DNA from 4 places in the Streptomyces sp. NPDC005303 genome. Region 3 is predicted to be linked to each of the others. Evidence: riboswitches for the same ligand, from Rfam matches in the RefSeq annotation. Region 3 holds a riboswitch; each other region holds the start of a gene.

What was found. A riboswitch is a leader RNA that binds a small molecule or an ion and turns the genes downstream of it on or off. The one in region 3 is predicted to bind cyclic di-AMP.
Positions count from the first base shown of each region.
Region 1: it holds a riboswitch for cyclic di-AMP, as region 3 does, so the genes downstream of both, ABZT93_RS01865 (NlpC/P60 family protein) here and ABZT93_RS00820 (transglycosylase SLT domain-containing protein) in region 3, are expected to answer to the same signal.
Region 2: it holds a riboswitch for cyclic di-AMP, as region 3 does, so the genes downstream of both, ABZT93_RS09370 (peptidoglycan DD-metalloendopeptidase family protein) here and ABZT93_RS00820 (transglycosylase SLT domain-containing protein) in region 3, are expected to answer to the same signal.
Region 4: it holds a riboswitch for cyclic di-AMP, as region 3 does, so the genes downstream of both, ABZT93_RS36360 (M23 family metallopeptidase) here and ABZT93_RS00820 (transglycosylase SLT domain-containing protein) in region 3, are expected to answer to the same signal.

Region 1 covers NZ_JBEXGM010000001.1:381,058-385,227, reverse strand. Annotated here, with positions in the region: gene pcrA (DNA helicase PcrA) at 1-864, opposite strand, end outside; cyclic di-AMP (ydaO/yuaA leader) riboswitch at 1,411-1,572, shown strand; gene ABZT93_RS01865 (NlpC/P60 family protein) at 1,580-2,713, shown strand; gene ABZT93_RS01860 (tellurite resistance/C4-dicarboxylate transporter family protein) at 2,802-3,785, shown strand; gene ABZT93_RS01855 (hypothetical protein) at 3,763-4,116, opposite strand.
Region 2 covers NZ_JBEXGM010000004.1:254,035-258,204, forward strand. Annotated here, with positions in the region: gene ABZT93_RS09360 (SGNH/GDSL hydrolase family protein) at 1-171, opposite strand, end outside; gene ABZT93_RS09365 (DUF6250 domain-containing protein) at 317-1,033, opposite strand; gene ABZT93_RS09370 (peptidoglycan DD-metalloendopeptidase family protein) at 1,270-2,193, opposite strand; cyclic di-AMP (ydaO/yuaA leader) riboswitch at 2,198-2,359, opposite strand; gene ABZT93_RS09375 (alpha-galactosidase) at 2,664-4,170, opposite strand, start outside.
Region 3 covers NZ_JBEXGM010000001.1:171,307-175,476, forward strand. Annotated here, with positions in the region: gene ABZT93_RS00810 (LacI family DNA-binding transcriptional regulator) at 1-99, shown strand, start outside; gene ABZT93_RS00815 (HAD family hydrolase) at 219-1,031, shown strand; gene ABZT93_RS00820 (transglycosylase SLT domain-containing protein) at 1,035-1,517, opposite strand; cyclic di-AMP (ydaO/yuaA leader) riboswitch at 1,523-1,725, opposite strand; gene ABZT93_RS00825 (CocE/NonD family hydrolase) at 1,967-3,985, opposite strand.
Region 4 covers NZ_JBEXGM010000043.1:27,159-31,328, reverse strand. Annotated here, with positions in the region: gene ABZT93_RS36375 (GNAT family N-acetyltransferase) at 1-118, opposite strand, end outside; gene ABZT93_RS36370 (HPr family phosphocarrier protein) at 316-597, shown strand; gene ABZT93_RS36365 (GntR family transcriptional regulator) at 725-1,420, opposite strand; gene ABZT93_RS36360 (M23 family metallopeptidase) at 1,609-2,370, opposite strand; cyclic di-AMP (ydaO/yuaA leader) riboswitch at 2,384-2,548, opposite strand; gene ABZT93_RS36355 (pitrilysin family protein) at 2,761-4,149, opposite strand; gene ABZT93_RS36350 (pitrilysin family protein) at 4,146-4,170, opposite strand, start outside.

The DNA of each region.
Region 1 (4,170 bases), 210 kb from region 3:
GTCCTGGTACTCGTCGACGAGGACATGCCGGAAGCGGCGGCGGTAGTGCTCGGAGACATCGGGGAACGCCCGGAGCAGGTTGACCGTCGTCATGATCAGGTCGTCGAAGTCGAGAGCGTTCGCCTCGCGGAGGCGCGACTGGTACATCGCGTAGGCCTGGGCGAGGGTCTTCTCGAAGCCGTCGGTGGCCTGGGCGGCGAAGTCCTCCTCGTCGATCAGCTCGTTCTTCAGGTTGCTGATCTTGGCGCTGAAGGACTTCGGCGGGAATTTCTTGGGGTCGAGGTCCAGGTCACGGCAGACCAGCGCCATGAGCCGCTTGGAGTCGGCGGCGTCGTAGATCGAGAAGGAGGAGGTGAACCCGAGCTTCTTCGACTCCCTGCGCAGGATCCGCACGCACGCGCTGTGGAAGGTCATGACCCACATCGCGTTCGCGCGCGGGCCGACGAGCTGCTCGACGCGCTCCTTCATCTCGCCCGCGGCCTTGTTGGTGAAGGTGATCGCGAGGATCTGGCCCGGGTGGACATTGCGCTCGCCGAGGAGGTGGGCGATGCGGTGGGTGAGCACCCGGGTCTTGCCGGAGCCGGCACCGGCCACGATGAGCAGCGGGGAGCCGGAGTGCACGACGGCCGCGCGCTGGTTCTCGTTCAGCCCCTCCAGGAGCGTGGCCGGGTCCACCACCGGGCGCGGGGCGCCGTCGCGGTAGTAGGCGTCCCGGTCGGGGGGCACGTCGAACTTCCCACCGAACAGGTCGTCCGGAACCTGCTCCGGTCCGTGCTCGTCCTCGGGCGGCGGCGGGGGTTCCTCCCCATGCCCGCGAGGGGCCTGGAGGTCCGCCAGGAAGCTGTCGTCAAAGAGGCTGCTCATCGCTCTCCGAGTCTAGGGCTCCCCACTGACAGCCCGCCGCCGCCCCGAGAACATCCACCCGTACCAGAACCCGATGATCTTCCGACCGGACCTCCTGGCGCCCTCCTGGGCTCCGGACCTCCGGACCTCCGGACTTCCTGGCTTCCTGGCTTCCTGGCCTCCTGGCCTCCTGGCCTCCTGGCCGACGGCCACGCCCGCCGGGACCGGCCACCCTCACGTCCCTGCGCCTGCCGTGCGAGACCTTCGTCACGGCACAGGCACAGGCCCGGCCGACCGCCAGGTGAAGACCAACCCGCCCCCGGCTACGGCGGCCCCTGAAACCGGCCCCTGAAACCAGCCCCAAAAGGCGAGCAGACGGCATCGCGCCACCGAAAATAGCCCCAAGGCATCCCAGATCGCCGCGAATTCGCGAGGCGAAGCGCCCCCTGGGACGAAGGTCACGAAAATGTATCGGGCATATCGAACATCAACCTTCACAGGGGCCACACCAGTTGGTTACCGTTCCGGACAGGCCGTACGACCCCCTCCGGCGAACCTCGCCGGGCCGCACGGCCTCCGCCGAGTCCGCAGCGCCGCCGCGCGCCCGGAGCCGGGGACCCACCGAACCCGGGGTGAATCGGCCGACTCCCGCGCAGGGGAGCGCCGTAGGGCAACCCTTCCCGCCCGAACCCGACAGCTAACCCGGTAGGCGGAGCATCGGAAGGAGTCGCCTCCCTTGGCGTCGCACCGCAAGTCGCGTCCCGTCGGTACGCGCATGGCAGGCATACGGACCCCGGCCCTCGCGACGGCCGCCCTCACCTCCGTGGCCCTGCTGTCCCAGTCGGCGAACGCCGCGCCGGCCGATGACAAGCCGAGTCTCGAAGAGGTCGAGAAGAAGGTCGACGACCTCTACCGCCAGGCCGAGTCGGCGACCGACGGCTACAACGCGGCGAAGGAGAAGACGGCCAAGCAGCGCAAGCAGGTCGACACGCTCCTCGACGACGTCGCCCAGCGCACCCAGAAGCTCAACAAGGCACGCGAGGAACTCGGGTCCTTCGCCGCGGCCCAGTACCGCACCGGTGCCTCCGCGCCCGACACGGCGACCTTCCTGCTCGCCGACACCCCGCAGGACTACTTCGACCAGACACAGCTCATGGGCCGCTTGACGAGCCGCCAGAAGGGCGCGGTCGACGACTTCGTCTCCGAGCAGTCCGCGACGATGAAGAAGCGCCAGGAGGCCTCGCAGAGCCTTCAGTCGCTCAGCGAGACGCAGAGCGACCTGAAGACCGCCAAGGCGACCGTCCAGAAGAAGCTCGCCGACGCGCGCGAGCTGCTGTCGGAGCTGACCGCCCAGGAGAAGGCGCGGCTCGCGGCGATCGAGCAGCGCAAGCAGCAGGAGGCGGCCCGCAAGGCGGCGGAGCTGGCGCAGCAGCAGGCGGCGGCCGAGAAGGCCGCACAGGAGACCGCCGCCCCGCAGCAGAGCACGTCGACGGCGCCCGACTCCTCGTACGCCACCAAGGCCGCCAAGGCCCTCGCCTTCGCCCGCGCGCAGATCGGCAAGCCGTACGTCTGGGGCGCCACCGGCCCCGACTCCTACGACTGCTCGGGGCTCACCCAGGCCGCCTGGAAGGCGGCGGGCGTAGACCTCCCCCGCGTCACCTACGACCAGGTCAACGCCGGCACCACGGTCTCCCTGGCCGACGCCCAACCCGGTGACCTGGTCTTCTTCTACGACGACATCAGCCACGTCGGCCTCTACATCGGCAACGGCATGATGATCCACGCCCCCAAGCCGGGCGCGTACGTCCGCGAGGAGTCGATCTACTACGACGGCGAGTCGGGGATCCACAGCGTGGTCCGCCCGGCCTGAGGTCGCACAGCCCGCACTCGCGTGCATTTCCGCACGCGCGCGTGCGCGCCCCGTCCGCACGGCACGGGGAACTTCCTAGCATCGGCACATGTCCGGTACCTCCCCCCACTCCCCCCTGCGCGCCTGGTGGACGCGGCGCCCGCCCGCGGCCGGGGCGGCGGTGATGGCGACCGGCATCGTGTCGCTCGGGCTCGGTCTGACCGGGCACGAGACGCTGTCCCGGATCGCCCTGGTGCTCGGTTGCGCGGCCTGGCTCGGGCTGGCCGCCGAGTTCGCCGTACTACTGCTGCGGGAGCGCTCGCGATGGGCCGTGGACGCCGGAACACCGGGCGCCCTGACGGCCGTGGCGGCGACCACCGTCCTCGGCACCCGGTTCTCGGCACTCGGCCGGCAGACCCTCGCCGAGGCGCTGCTGGCCCTGTCCGCGCTGCTGTGGCCGGTGCTGCTCGTGCTCGTCGTGGGGCGCTGGACGCGGCGGATGCCCGGCGGGGTGTTCCTCTGCTGTGTCGCCACCCAGGGCCTCGCGGTCCTCGGCGCCACGCTCGCCCCGGCAGAGTCAGCGGCCTGGCTCGCGCACGCGGCGCTCGTGCTGTTCTGGCTCGGCCTGGTCCTCTACGTTGTCGCGCTCTTCCGCTTCGATCTGCGCCAGGTGCTGGAGGGACCGGGCGACCAGTGGATCGCGGGCGGCGCGCTCGCCATCTCGGCGCTCGCCGGCTCGAAGCTGATCGCCGCGGACAGCGCAAGCCTGTACCTGTGGAACGATGACGACCTCGGCGTCCTGCGCGCGGTGACCGTCGCCCTGCTGGTGCTCGACCTGGCCTGGTACGCCGTCCTGCTGGCGGCCGAGTTCGTACGGCCGCGTCTGCGCTACGACGTGCGCCGCTGGGCCACCGTGTTCCCCATGGGCATGGCCGCGGTGGCGGCTCTGTCGGTCTCCGCCGCCGTGGACGTCCCGTCGCTCCGGACACCGGGTGAGGTGCTGCTGTGGATCTCCGTGGCGGCCTGGCTGGCCGTCGCGGCCGGGGCGGCCGACTCCGCTCGTGCCGCCGTCAGGTCCACAGCACCGCGATGAAGACATTGGCCGTGGTCAGCGCTCCGACCAGGCCGAACAGGCTCTTGTCCACCTTCTCGTCGTCCCGCTTCACATAGACGAGACCGAGGATCACGATCAGCAGGGCCAGCTTCACGCCGATCTTGATGTTGTTGACGTGCTGGTCGTCGGCCTGGTTGAGGCCGACCAGGATCACCCCGGTGACCAGCATCGTCGCGGCGCCGTGCAGCATCGCGGGAACGAACCGGGCGGCGCCCTGGCCCATCGCCTTCATCTGGGTGAGGAAGCCTCCGAGGAGCGAGGCGATACCGATGATGTGCAGGCCGACGAAGAGATGGATGAGTACGTCCATGGGGCCGGAGCCTATGCCGGGGCGCGAGGGACACTCGCACCGGCCCCTTGAGCA
Region 2 (4,170 bases), on a different contig from region 3:
GAGCAGCTTCCCGCGTACGGCGAGATTGCTGTACCTGAAGTCGCCCTCGGGCCGGCGGTCCGCGAGAAGTACCGCGAACCGGTCGGCCCAGCCGACGAACGCCCCGTCAGGGCCGGGGTCGCCGACGCCCTCGGTGAAGCTGTCCCCCACCGCCACGTACGACCCGATCACTGAGCTGCTGTCATTCTTCGAATCGTCTGCCACAGCCGTTCATGATTCACCTTCGAATGTGACCTACGCGACCGTAGGAAGAGCTTGACGGGCGGTGAGATAAGCCACTCCTAAAGTGTTGGCCAAACTAGGAATAGCCTTCTCGTCAGGAGTGTTGACGCTGCGGTCGCCACACCCGGAAGTCACTGATCCGGAAGTGGCTCCATGTGGTCCGGAACGCGAAGTGCCCACTCCGGTAAGGCTCCGGGTCGGTGTGGTCGAAGACCAGGCGCCCGTTGTCCCACCACTGCACCGTGGAACCGTCGGAGACGATCCGCACCCGGTTCGGCTCGCCGGCTACGAGCAGCGGTTCGGTGTAGTCGTAGATCAGCGGCCGCACACCGGGTTCTCCCACGTATCGGCGCAGCCGTGTCGTGGTGTTGTAGTTGGCTCCGTAGCCGGAGTAATACGTCTTCAGGTAGTCGTACTCCGCGAGCGCCCCGCCCCGGCGGACGGCGAAGAGGTCGTCGGGGGACCGGACGTCGACCGCGTTCCAGAAGTTGTTCAGGTCGGACACCCGGTCGTTGACCCCACCTGCCGACACCGGCGTCGCGGTGTACTCCAGGACGTACGGCCCTTCGAGCGGCTGCCTGAACCAGATCGTCGCCCCGGCGGGCACGTCGACCTCCAGGACCCCGTGCCGCGCGGTGACCGTGCCGCCCTGCTCCAGTTCGACCGCCCAGCGGTGAAGGCCGTGGCGGAAGTCGTCGTGAGCGATGAGACGGCGGTGGCGGGGCGAGGCGCTCGCGTCGGCCGCGGGGGCGAGGGCGGCCAGGGCGGCGCCGGCCGCGAGGGCTCCGAAGGCTCTACGCGTGGTCGTCATGACGGACGGTTCCTTCCGTGAAGGGCTGAACTCCAAAGGCCGTAGAAAGCGCTTGCGCAGCTACGGAGTTCACTGTGCCCCGCCCTTCCCCCACCTGTCGACGCTCTGAGCACGCCCGCCACAAGAACGCAACGCAGTGATCATGAAGGCACTGGCCATCTCGTGTTCCTGCGGAAACACCGAAGGCCGGACCCGGGGATCGGGGTCCGGCCTTCGGTGGCACAGGAGACGTCGGGTCAGCCGACGGCGACGCCCTTCGAGCGGAGGTAGGCGACCGGGTCCACGTCGGAGCCGTAGTCCGGCGTGGTGCGGATCTCGAAGTGCAGGTGCGGGCCGGTCACATTGCCCGTCGCGCCGGAGAGGCCGATCTGCTGCCCCTCGGTCACGGTCTGGCCGGCCGAGACGGAGAGCTGGGACAGGTGGGCGTACTGCGCGTAGTAGCCGTCGTTCAGCTTGATGACGACCTGGTTTCCGTACGCACCGCCCCAGCCCGCGGAGACGACCGTGCCCGCGGCCACTGCCTTGAGCGAGGTGCCGGTCGGGACGACGAAGTCGACACCGGTGTGGTAGCCGCTGGCCCACATGCTGCCCGCGACGCGGTAGCCGGTTCCGATGGTGGCACCGCTGACCGGGAGGGTGTAGCCACTGGAGCTGCTGGTCGTGTCGGAGCTCTGGACTGCGGCCGTCGACTTCGAGGACGACTTCTTCGGCTCCGCCTTCTTGGCCTTCGCCGGCGACGAGGACCCGGTCTTCACCGTGCTCGCCTTGGCCTTCTTGCCGATCGAGAGCTTCAGGCCCGGGTGTATCAGCGACGGGTCGTCGCCGACGGCCGCACGATTGTCGGCGTAGAGCTTCTTCCAGCCACCGCTGACGTGCTGTTCGTCAGCGATCTTCGAGAGATAGTCGCCGACCCGCACCGAATAGATGCGCACGGTCGAGGTCTTCGCCGTGCTCTTCTCGGCTGCCGTCTTTTCGGCGGACTTCTGCGTGACCGGCAGCGACTGAACCGCCTTTTCCGACACGGACTGAGGGGTGGCGGCGTGAGCGCCGGTGGCCCCCATGAGCGGGAGGGCCAGCGCGGCGCCTCCGGTTCCGGCGACGGCGATCGAGCGGGCGAAGCGCTGGGACTTCGGGCGGCGGTGCTTACCCTTCGCGGGCATGACGAATTCCTCTCCGGCGCCTGCGAGGTGAGCTGTCGGGTGCGGGCTGGAGATGCCCGGCCGCGTCGAGACGCGACTAAACCCCAAGCCGTTCCGGAGACCGGAACAGGCGGTAATACCTGTGGGTCCCCCGCTCCTGCCTTGCACGGGTGGGTGAGTGTGGGGAATCCGTTCGGCGGCAGGATTGGGCGTCCGACCGGATCGGTGGTGAACGTAAACGAGCAGGACGCAAAGGGACAAGTGAGAGGTTGCCTGTATATGCGTTTCTCTTGATCCGGTATGAGAATTACCGGTCACCCTGCGTGAATCGGACGTCCTTCACCCACCCAAATCCCCTTGAAGAGCCTGTGAATTACGTGAACATGACGGGCGACGCACCGTCACGGATATGACGCTCCTCACGTCACGAATTCACAGGAATTCTCATCCCGGGCGGAGCCGGAGGGAAGCCGTCAATTCGGACAGAAGCCCTAGATGCGACGCAGCCGGATAACCGTCGCATCAAGGTCTCCTCGCAAACCGGTACGAAGTCCGTGATGCAGCAATACGACTCCGCGGTGAATTTCACCCGTTTCGGGGCATTCATACGATGCCGTGGGGTCGAGCCCCCGCAGCCGCAGCGAGGGGACGGGCTCGCCGTACTTCTGCGCCTGAAGCCAGGCCAGGACCACGGTCTCGTCCCCGAGGACGTACTGCACCGCGCTCAGCCCGCCCCGCGGAGGCCGCAGCCGATAGAGGTCACCGCGCTGCACCAGGGGCCGGATCTCCTTGTAGAGCCCCACCCAGCGACCGGCTTCGGCGAGCTCGTCCTCGGTCCACTCCGAGAGGTCCCCGCCGACCCCCAGCACCCCTGCCATCGCGCTCACGAACCGGAACCGCAACGAGCTCACCCGGCCGTTGAGCTGGGTGTTCGGGCTGTCGGTGACCCAGGCGGCCATCACGCGCGCGGGATGGATCTGACTGAAGCCGTCCTGGATGGCGAGCCGGTCGAGCGGGTCGGTGTTGTCCGAGGTCCACACCTGGTCGGTGCGGCTCAGCACCCCGAGGTCGATCCGGCCGCCGCCCCCCGAGCAGGACTCGAAGGCCACGCCCGGGTGAGCCTCCCGCAACCGGTCCAGCAGGGCGTAGAAGCCGCGTACGTGGTCGACCCACAGGCGCTGCGGATAGGACTCGCCGGGCCAGCCCGCGTCCGTGAAGCAGCGGTTGAAGTCCCACTTCACATAGTCGATCGGGGCCGAGGAGAGCAGGGTGTCGAGCTGCTCCCACAAGTACTCCTGGACGTCCTCACGTGCGAGGTTCAGTACGAGCTGGTTGCGGAACTCCGTCCGCTTTCGACCCGTTTGGTACTGCACCCAGTCCGGGTGGGCGCGGTACAGCTCGCTGTCAGGGTTGATCATCTCCGGCTCGACCCAGATACCGAACTGCATGCCGAGCGCGCGTACGCAGTCGGCGAGCGGCTTGAGACCGGAGGGGAAGCGGTCGGGGTTGGGCGCCCAGTCGCCGAGCCCGGCCCGGTCGCTGGTGCGGGCACCGAACCAGCCGTCGTCGACCACGAACAGCTCGACGCCGATCGCCGCGGCCCGCCGGGCGAGGGTGCCCTGCTGCTCCTCGGAGATGTCGAAGTTCGTGGCCTCCCAGGAGTTGAACAGCACGGGCCGGTCCTGGTCGGCGTCCGGGATGACGTACGCCCGCTGGTAGGCGTGCCAGGCGCGGCTCGCGCCGCCGAAGCCGCCGTCGCTCCAGAGACCGGCGAAGACGGGCGTCGTGAAGGACTCGCCGGCCGCCAGCCGGAGCAGGCCCGAGTCGTCGTACCCGGCGCCGCCGGTGATCTGCACGCGCGCGTCGGGCAGTTGTGCCACGGCGATCCGCCAGGACCCCGACCAGCCGAGAGCGACGCCGTAGACCTCGCCCCGCTCCTCGGTGGCGTCGGTGTCGAGCGCGACCCACGGCAAATGCTGGTGCCCGGTGTGGCCGCGG
Region 3 (4,170 bases):
AGCGCCGAGATGGTCCGCATGCTCCTCGCCCAGATCGCGGGCGAGGACACGGCCGGAGTGATCCTCCCGACCGAACTGGTGGTGCGGGACTCGGCGTAGCGCTCCGCGGGCCCGTCCGAGGTGGCCCCCGGAACCGGAACTGCCGTCAACGGATGTGAAAGCAGCAGCCGTCCGGTTCGCGTCGAGTCGGAGGGGCCAACCATCCGTATTCTCTGATCATGGCCGCCTCCCCCGCATATGCCCTCATCGCCACCGACCTCGACGGCACGCTGCTCCGCGCCGACGACACGCTCTCCGACCGGTCGTTGGCCGCGCTCGCACGGGTGGCGGCGAGCGGGGCCCGGCATCTCGTCGTGACGGGACGGCCGGCTCCCAGAGTGCGGCCGCTGCTCGACGACCTCGGCAGTACGGGGCTCGCGGTGTGCGGACAGGGCGCGCAGGTGTACGACGCCGGCGCGGACCGTCTGCTCTGGTCGGTGACCCTGGACCGGGAGCTGGCCGAGACCGCGCTCGGCAAGATCGAGGCCGAGGTCGGGCAGGTGTACGCGGCCGTGGACCAGGACGGCGTCGACGGGCTCACGCTCATCGAGCCCGGCTATCTGATGCCCCACCCGACGCTGCCCGCCGTGCGGGTCGGCCGGCGTGACGACCTGTGGTGCGAGCCGATCAGCAAGGTGCTGCTGCGCCACCCCTACCTGTCCGACGACGAGTTGGCGGTCACGGCACGCTCGGTGGTGGGCTCGCTGGCGACGGTCACCATGTCCGGGCCCGGGACCGTCGAACTCCAGCCATGCGGCATCACCAAGGCGACCGGCCTCGCGCTGGCCGCCGAACACCTGGGCCTGGGGCCCGAGGTGACGATCGCCTTCGGGGACATGCCCAACGACATCCCCATGTTCGACTGGGCGGCCCGCGGCGTGGCGATGGCCAACGCCCACCCCGAACTCAAGGCCGTGGCCGACGAGGTGACCCTGTCGAACGAGGACGACGGCATCGCCGTCGTCCTCGAAAGACTCTTCCCGCGGGCGTAGTTCCTAGTACGCGCCGAACACGTTGTCGATGGACCCGTACCGCTGGGCCGCGTAGTTGCAGGCGGCGGTGATGTTCGCCACCGGGTCGTACGGGTCCCACGAGGTGTTGGCCACGTGGTACGCGTTGAAGGTCGGGTCGATCACCTGGAGCAGGCCCTTGGAGGGCGTGCCGGCGGCCGCGTTGGAGTCCCAGAGGTTGATGGCGTAGGGGTTGCCGGAGGACTCGCGGATGACGTTGCGGTAGATGCCGTCGTAGGAGCCGGGAATGCCGTGCTCCGCCATGACGGCGAGGGAGGCCCGGATCCAGCCGTCGAGGGTGTTGGAGTAGCCGAGCGTGGTCGCGGTCTGCACGGTCGGGGTGGCCGCGGAGGCGCTGGTCGCACCGATGAGCGGCAGTGCGAGTACGGCGACTCCGGTGCCGGCGACGGCGAGCTTGCGGGCGAGACGGCTGGTACGGGTACGGCGGTGCTGAGCGGCAGCAGACATGGCGAAGTTCCTCTCCGTCGCCTGCGAGGTGAGCTGTCGGGTTCGGGCGGGAGCTGCCCGGCCACGCCTACGAAAGGCGTGACTTCACCCCAAGCCGTACCGGTATGTCCGAAGACGACCGGTACGGCGACTTACCTGGTTCCCCCGCTCCTGCCGTGGTTCTAGGTGGGTGTTGTCGGGTGGTGGCAGGATTCGGCGTCCGCCCGACAGGCCGGGAACGTATGCGAGAGCACATGTCCGGAACAAGTGGCGAAGTCACATGCGATGCCTATTGACCTTGGTAAGAGGCATTTGGGGCACTTGATCCTTTGCGTTCGCCAAGCCTCAACTCGCGCACGAGGAAAGGCGGATCGGCGGATTCCGGATTCACGCCGATCCGTCCGGACGAGTGGGCCAAGTCACAGCCGAGCGCAAGAGGGGTAAAACGGTCAATAATGCTCAACTCATGTTCAACCGGCCGTCCGTGGGATCCGCTTCTCCCACGTCCGGTGGAAGACCACCTCGCCGCCGTCGGTGCAGACGACCTCGTCGGAGGTGCGGAAGTCCGTTCCGTCGCAGGTGATCTCCGAGCGGGTCCGGACGGTCGCGTCCCAGCCGAGCTCGGGGCGGTGCAGCCGGATCGACCAGTCCGAGCGGGTGCGGGCGGACAGGGGGTCCTGCTCGTCGATCGAGTAGGTCTCCAGCGCGTCCTCGGTGGACTCCAGTCCGTCGGGGTACACGCGCGTGCCGCCGCGGCGGGGGTCGACCTCCAGACGCCACTCGCCCTTGGCCACATCACGGACGACCAGCCGCTCGGGGCGGGGTTCGTCCAGGGTGGCGGGGCTCCATCCGTCAGCGGCTACGCCGCGGGTGACCCCGAGCGGCCCGGACTGCTCCGGCTCCTCGAAGGCGATGGCCGAGTCCACTTCACGCGCGCGTACCGGCAGTTCGAGGAAGCTGCCCGCCGGCTCCAGGGTGAATCCCGCCTGCGACCCGGGCTGCGGCCAGATCCACGGCCAGTACGCGGAGGACACGGCGAGCCGGATGCGGTGGCCGGGCGGGAAGGCGTGCCCGATGCCGTTCAGCTCGAAGGCCACCTCCTGCGTGGCCCCCGGCTCCCAGGGCACCACCCGGTCCCGGCCGTGGCGTGCCGAGAGGTTCAGCACGCCCCGCGTGACGAGCGTCGACGACCCGTCCGGAGCAACATCGCAGAGCCGCGCGACGACCTGCCCGCGCGACACCTCCGAGGTCACCCTGAGCCGCACCCGCGGCCGTCCGAGGATCCACGTCTCCTCGCCCACCGCGAAGTCGAAGCAGGCCGAACGGGCGTCCTCCTCCCGCTGGTCCGGCGGCAGGTCGGCGTCGTTGCCGACGGGGCGGAAACGGCCGGCGTCCACACCCGTGTGCTGCGGGGAACGGAGCAGGACGGGTGCGCCCTGAAGGCCGTACGACACCGTCGTCACGTTCGGGGACGGCCAGGCCGGCTCGCCGAGCCAGCGGCCGGGCAGGGTGTCGTAGGCCGTGGCCGGGGGGTGGGAGTCGCTGACGTAGGCCCTCAGGAGCGGTTCCCGCATGATGCCGGTGTCCACGCCCTTCAGGTGCTGGTCCCACCAGCGCAGGGTCTCCTGGAGGAAGCCGATCGCCGGGCCGGGCGACAGGCCGCGGTCCGGGTACTGGTGGGACCAGGGGCCGATCAGTCCCCGTACGCCGTCGGCCGGCAGGTGCTCGACCAGCCGCAGGACCGTGTCGCGGTACGGGTCGTGCCAGCCGCCCACCGCGAGGACGCACGCGCCGATCGCGCCGAAGTCCTCGCGGACGCCGCCGCGCCGCCAGTAGTCGTCGCGGGTCTGGTGGCCGAGCCACGTGTGGACGAACGGCTCGACCGCTTCGAGGCGTTCGAGCCACATCTCCCGCCAGGCGTCCCCGACATGGAGCGGATCCGGCGGCCGGGAGACGAAGGCGAGCATCGTCGCCGCCCACGCGTGCATGTCCACCGCGAGGACGGAACCTCCCATGTAGTGCGCGTCGTTGTCATAGCGGTCGTCGGTGGAGCAGACGGCGACGACCGCCTTGAGCGGCTCGGGAGCCAGCGCCGCGATCCGGAGGGAGGCGAAGCCGCCCCAGGAGATGCCGAACATGCCGACCCGGCCGTCGCACCAGGGCTGCGCGGCCAGCCAGTCGACGACCTCGACCCCGTCGGCGAGCTCGGTCGCCGAGTACGCGTCGCCCGGCAGGCCCCCGCTGTTGCCGTGCCCGCGTACGTCCACGCGGACGGAGGCGTAGCCGTGGCCCGCGTACCAGGGGTGGCGCTGCCGGTCACGGGCCGCGGTCCGGTCGGTGAGGCGGTAGGGCAGGTATTCGAGGATCGCGGGTACCGGTTCCTGGGTGAGGGGTCGCCACACGCGTGCGTACAGGAGTGTCCCGTCCGGGAGCGGGATGCGGACGTCGTCGTGGGTCGTCTCGTGGGGGAAGGACGTACGGATGCGCATCGGTGGGGTCCCGTCGGTCGACATCGTCGTAGAGATTCACCGGCTGGGCCCGGATGCCGTTCGCCAGGACGAGGGACAGCGAGCAGGGGCCGACGATCGGTTCGGGACACCGGCGGGTACTTCCCTACAAGTCGATAGATATCCGTTCTTTTCAGGTGATCAAAAACATACCGGTCGTGATCCGA
Region 4 (4,170 bases), on a different contig from region 3:
CCAGGCGATCGGCGTCGTCGACGGTGATGGGCCTGATGCGCGCGGTGCCGCCGTCGCGCAGCACTACGTCGGCCTCCCAGTGGGCGGGGTACTCGTGCCGGTCCGACGCGCTCTGCATGGGCCCCAGAGTACGGCTCGCGTACGACAACGGCGCGAGGCAGTCTGTGGAGAACGCGCGAGAACGCAAAGGACGGAAGTCGGGCCGAGGCCGCGGTCCGACGAGTCGCCCCGGGAGGGACTCCGGGTCCCCTCCGGAGACGCTTCACGTGTGGGAAACTGGTCTAGACAACCCTGAGAACCGAAGGGCAGCATCACATGGCTGAGCGCCGCGTCAACGTCGGCTGGGCCGAGGGCCTCCACGCCCGTCCCGCTTCCATCTTCGTCCGGGCCGCCACGGCCGCAGGTATCCCGGTGACGATCGCCAAGGCCGACGGCAACCCCGTCAACGCGGCCTCCATGCTGGCCGTTCTCGGCTTGGGCGCGCAGGGCGGCGAGGAGGTCGTCCTCGCCTCCGACGCCGAGGGCGCGGACGCGGCCCTCGACCGGCTCGCGAAGCTGGTCGCCGAGGGCCTCGAGGAGCTTCCCGAGACCGTCTGAGCAAAGGTGCCCTGAAAAGCATCGAGGGGCTCGTCCGAATTATCGGGCGGGCCCTTCGCATTTCCCTGGCGCGGGCAGCATGAATAGTCCCCCGCGAATTACCCCCTCTTTGTATACGGTGCCCGTGTTAATGCCGAGCTCCCGTCACGTTTACAGGATGTTGCGAGGTCCTCACACGGTCCGCGCGCTCCTTCCCGGTGACGGTCCGCAGCCGGTGCGCCGCGCCCGAGCGCTCGGTGTGCAGCGCCGTGATCGCCCGCGCGCGCTCGCCGTCGCCGCGCGCCACCGCGTCCACGATCGCGCCGTGCTCGACCCAGGACTCCACGGGGTCGGCCGGTGCGTCCACGACGTACATCCAGGCGATCTTGTGCCGCAGTTGGGTCAGCATGGAGGTCAGAGCGGGGCTGCCGGAGGCCTGCGCGAGCGTCTCGTGGAACCAGCCCCCCAGGGAGCGCAGATCGTCGCTGTTGCCCCGCCTGGCCCGCTCCTGACCGAGCCTGACCAGGCCGCGCAGTACCTTCAGATGGGCCTCGGTGCGCCGCTGGGCGGCCCGGGAGGCGCCGAGCGGTTCCAGGAGCATGCGCATCTCCAGGAGGTCGGCACCCTCCTGCTCGGTCGGTTCGGCCACGCACGCGCCCGCGTGCCGCCGCGTCACCACGAAGCCCTCGGCCTCCAGTGTGCGCAGGGCCTCGCGGACGGGGACACGGGAGACGCCGTAGCGGCGGGCGAGCAGTTCCTCGGTGAGCCGGCTCCCGCGCTCGTGGACACCTGCGACGATGTCGTCCCGGATCGCCGTGCATACCGAGTGCGCCGGAATACGCATGTCCGACCTCCGTCTTAATCCCCGTGAAACGTCGCCGATTGACGTGTGTTCAGTGACTCTATTGCAATGAGCGGGAATTTCCGACGGCGGGCCGGAATCCAGGGATATTTTTTGGACAACGGGGCGCTGGAAACGCCGAAACCCCGGCTCGGGGAGCCGGGGTCTCGCAATGGTCGCGCGCTGGGTCGTCAGACGTTCACGCCGTGCGAGCGCAGGTAGGCGACGGGGTCGATGTCCGAGCCGTACTCGGGGGTGGTGCGCGCCTCGAAGTGCAGGTGCGGCCCGGTGGCGTTGCCGGTCGCGCCGGACAGCCCGATCTGCTGGCCGGGGGTGACCGACTGGCCGACCGAGACGCCGATGGACGACAGGTGGCCGTACTGGGTGTACGTGCCGTCGGCCATCCTGATCACGATGTTGTCGCCGTACGACCCGCCCCAGCCGGCCTCGACGACGGTGCCGCGACCGACCGCGTGCACGGAGGTGCCGCTGGCGGCGTGGAAGTCGACACCGGTGTGACTGCCGGACGACCACAGGGAGCCGCCGCTCTTGTAGCCGGTGGAGATGTAGGAACCGGAGATCGGGGCGACGAAGGCGTTGAGACGCTTGCGCTCGGCCTCGCGGGCGGCGCGCTCCTTGGCCTCGCGTATCTCCTTGGCGCGCGCCTCGGCCTTGCGCTTGGCCTCCGCCGCCGCCTTCTTCTGCGCGGCGGCCTGCGCCTGGGCCTCTGCCTGGGCGTCGAGCTGGTCCGCGAGGGAGTCGCCGACGGTGACGACGGGCATGAGGCCGCTCTGTTCCACGGAGCTGACGGAGTTGTCGGCGGCGAACGCCGGGGCGGCGACGGCGCCGATGACGCCGGTGGTGGCGAGGGCCGCGACGCCGGCCGCGCGTGCGGTGGTGCGCTTCATACGGCTGGGACGACGGTGCTTCCCGGTGGCGCAGGTGAACGCCATGTGGTGGCTGGTCCTTTCCTTCCTTCTCGCCTACCGGGTTAGCTGACGGGTTCGGAGCAGGAAGGTCTCCTACGGACCCCCTCGCGATGCGCGGGCGTCCGATTCACCCCAGGGACATGTGGTGTGGGTCCCCGGCTCCCCTGGCTCGCGCCATGCGGGGACTCGGCGATGGCTGTCCGGTGCCGCGGGCGCGGCGCAGTGCCTGACGGACAGCCCAGAGGACGCTAAGCGGGCCCGCTTTCAATCCCCAAACCGATCAGGGCTTTTGTAGCGCATCCCACAGGGCAGACAGGCAACCTCCTGCCCAATTCGGACATCTGAGGGAGTTGGGTGTCGAAGGGGCCCTGGTGACGCTCCCGTCACCAGGGCCCCTTCGAGGCCAACTTGCCTCTACTCGGCCGTCACGACCTTGACTTCGCCGATGCCGAGGGCTTCGACGGGCTCCTTGATGGCGGCCGCGTCGCCGACCAGGATCGTCACCAGCCGGTCCACCGGGAAGGCGTTCACGACGGCGGCGGTGGCCTCCACGGTGCCGGTCGCGGCGAGTTGCTGGTACAGGGTCGCCTGGTAGTCGTCGGGCAGGTGCTGCTCGACCTGGTCGGCCAGCGTGCTCGCCACGGCCGCCGCGGTCTCGTACTTGAGCGGCGCCACACCGACGAGGTTCTGCACGGCGACATCGCGCTCGGCGTCGGTGAGTCCGCCCTCGGCGAGTGTGCGCAGCACCTTCCACAGGTCGTCCAGCGCGGGACCGGTGTTCGGGGTGTCGACCGAGCCGCTGATGGCGAGCATCGCGGCGCCGGAACCGTCCGGAGCGGACCTGAGGACCTGGCCGAACGACCGTACGCCGTAGGTGTAGCCCTTCTCCTCGCGCAGGACGCGGTCCAGGCGGGAGGTGAGGGTGCCGCCGAGGCAGTACGTGCCGAGCACCTGCGCGGGCCACACGCGTGCGTGCCTGTCGGCGCCGATACGGCCGATCAGCAGCTGCGTCTGGACGGCGCCGGGGCGGTCCACGATGACGACCCGGCCGGTGTCGTCGGCGGTCACCGGCGGCACGGGCCGCGGCTCGGCCGTGGAGCCCTTCCAGGAGCCGAGAGTGTCACGGAGCAGCGCGTCCAGATCGATGTCGGTGAGGTCGCCGACGACCACGGCGGTCGCGGTGGCGGGGCGCACATGCTTCTCGTAGAAGGCGCGTACGGCCGCGGAGTCGATGTTCTCGACCGTCTCCTCGGTGCCCTGGCGCGGACGCGACATGCGCGAGTCCGCCGGGAACAGCTCCCTGGAGAGCTCCTTGGCCGCGCGGCGGGACGGGTTGGCCAGCTCGTGCGGGATCTCGTCGAGGCGGTTGCGGACCAGCCGCTCGACCTCGCTGTCCGCGAACGCGGGCGCCCTGAGCGCGTCGGCCAGCAGACCGAGCGCCTTGGCGAGGCGGGAGGCGGGCACTTCGAGGCTGAGCCGGACGCCCGGGTGGTCGGCGTGCGCGTCGAGGGTGGCGCCGCAGCGCTCCAGCTCGGCGGCGAACTCCTCGGCGGAGTGCTTGTCGGTGCCCTCGGAGAACGCGCGCGCCATGATTGTGGCGACACCGTCCAGGCCGGCCGGCTCGGCGTCCAGGGGCGCGTCCAGGAGCACCTCGACGGCGACGACCTGCTGGCCGGGGCGGTGGCAGCGCAGGAGGGTCAGGCCGTTGTCGAGCGTCCCGCGCTCGGGGGCGGGGAAGGCCCAGACCTTGGGCTCGCCCGCCTGCGGCTGCGGGTGGAATTCCATCGCGGCGAGCTCGGTCACTTGGCCGCCTCCTCGTTCTCG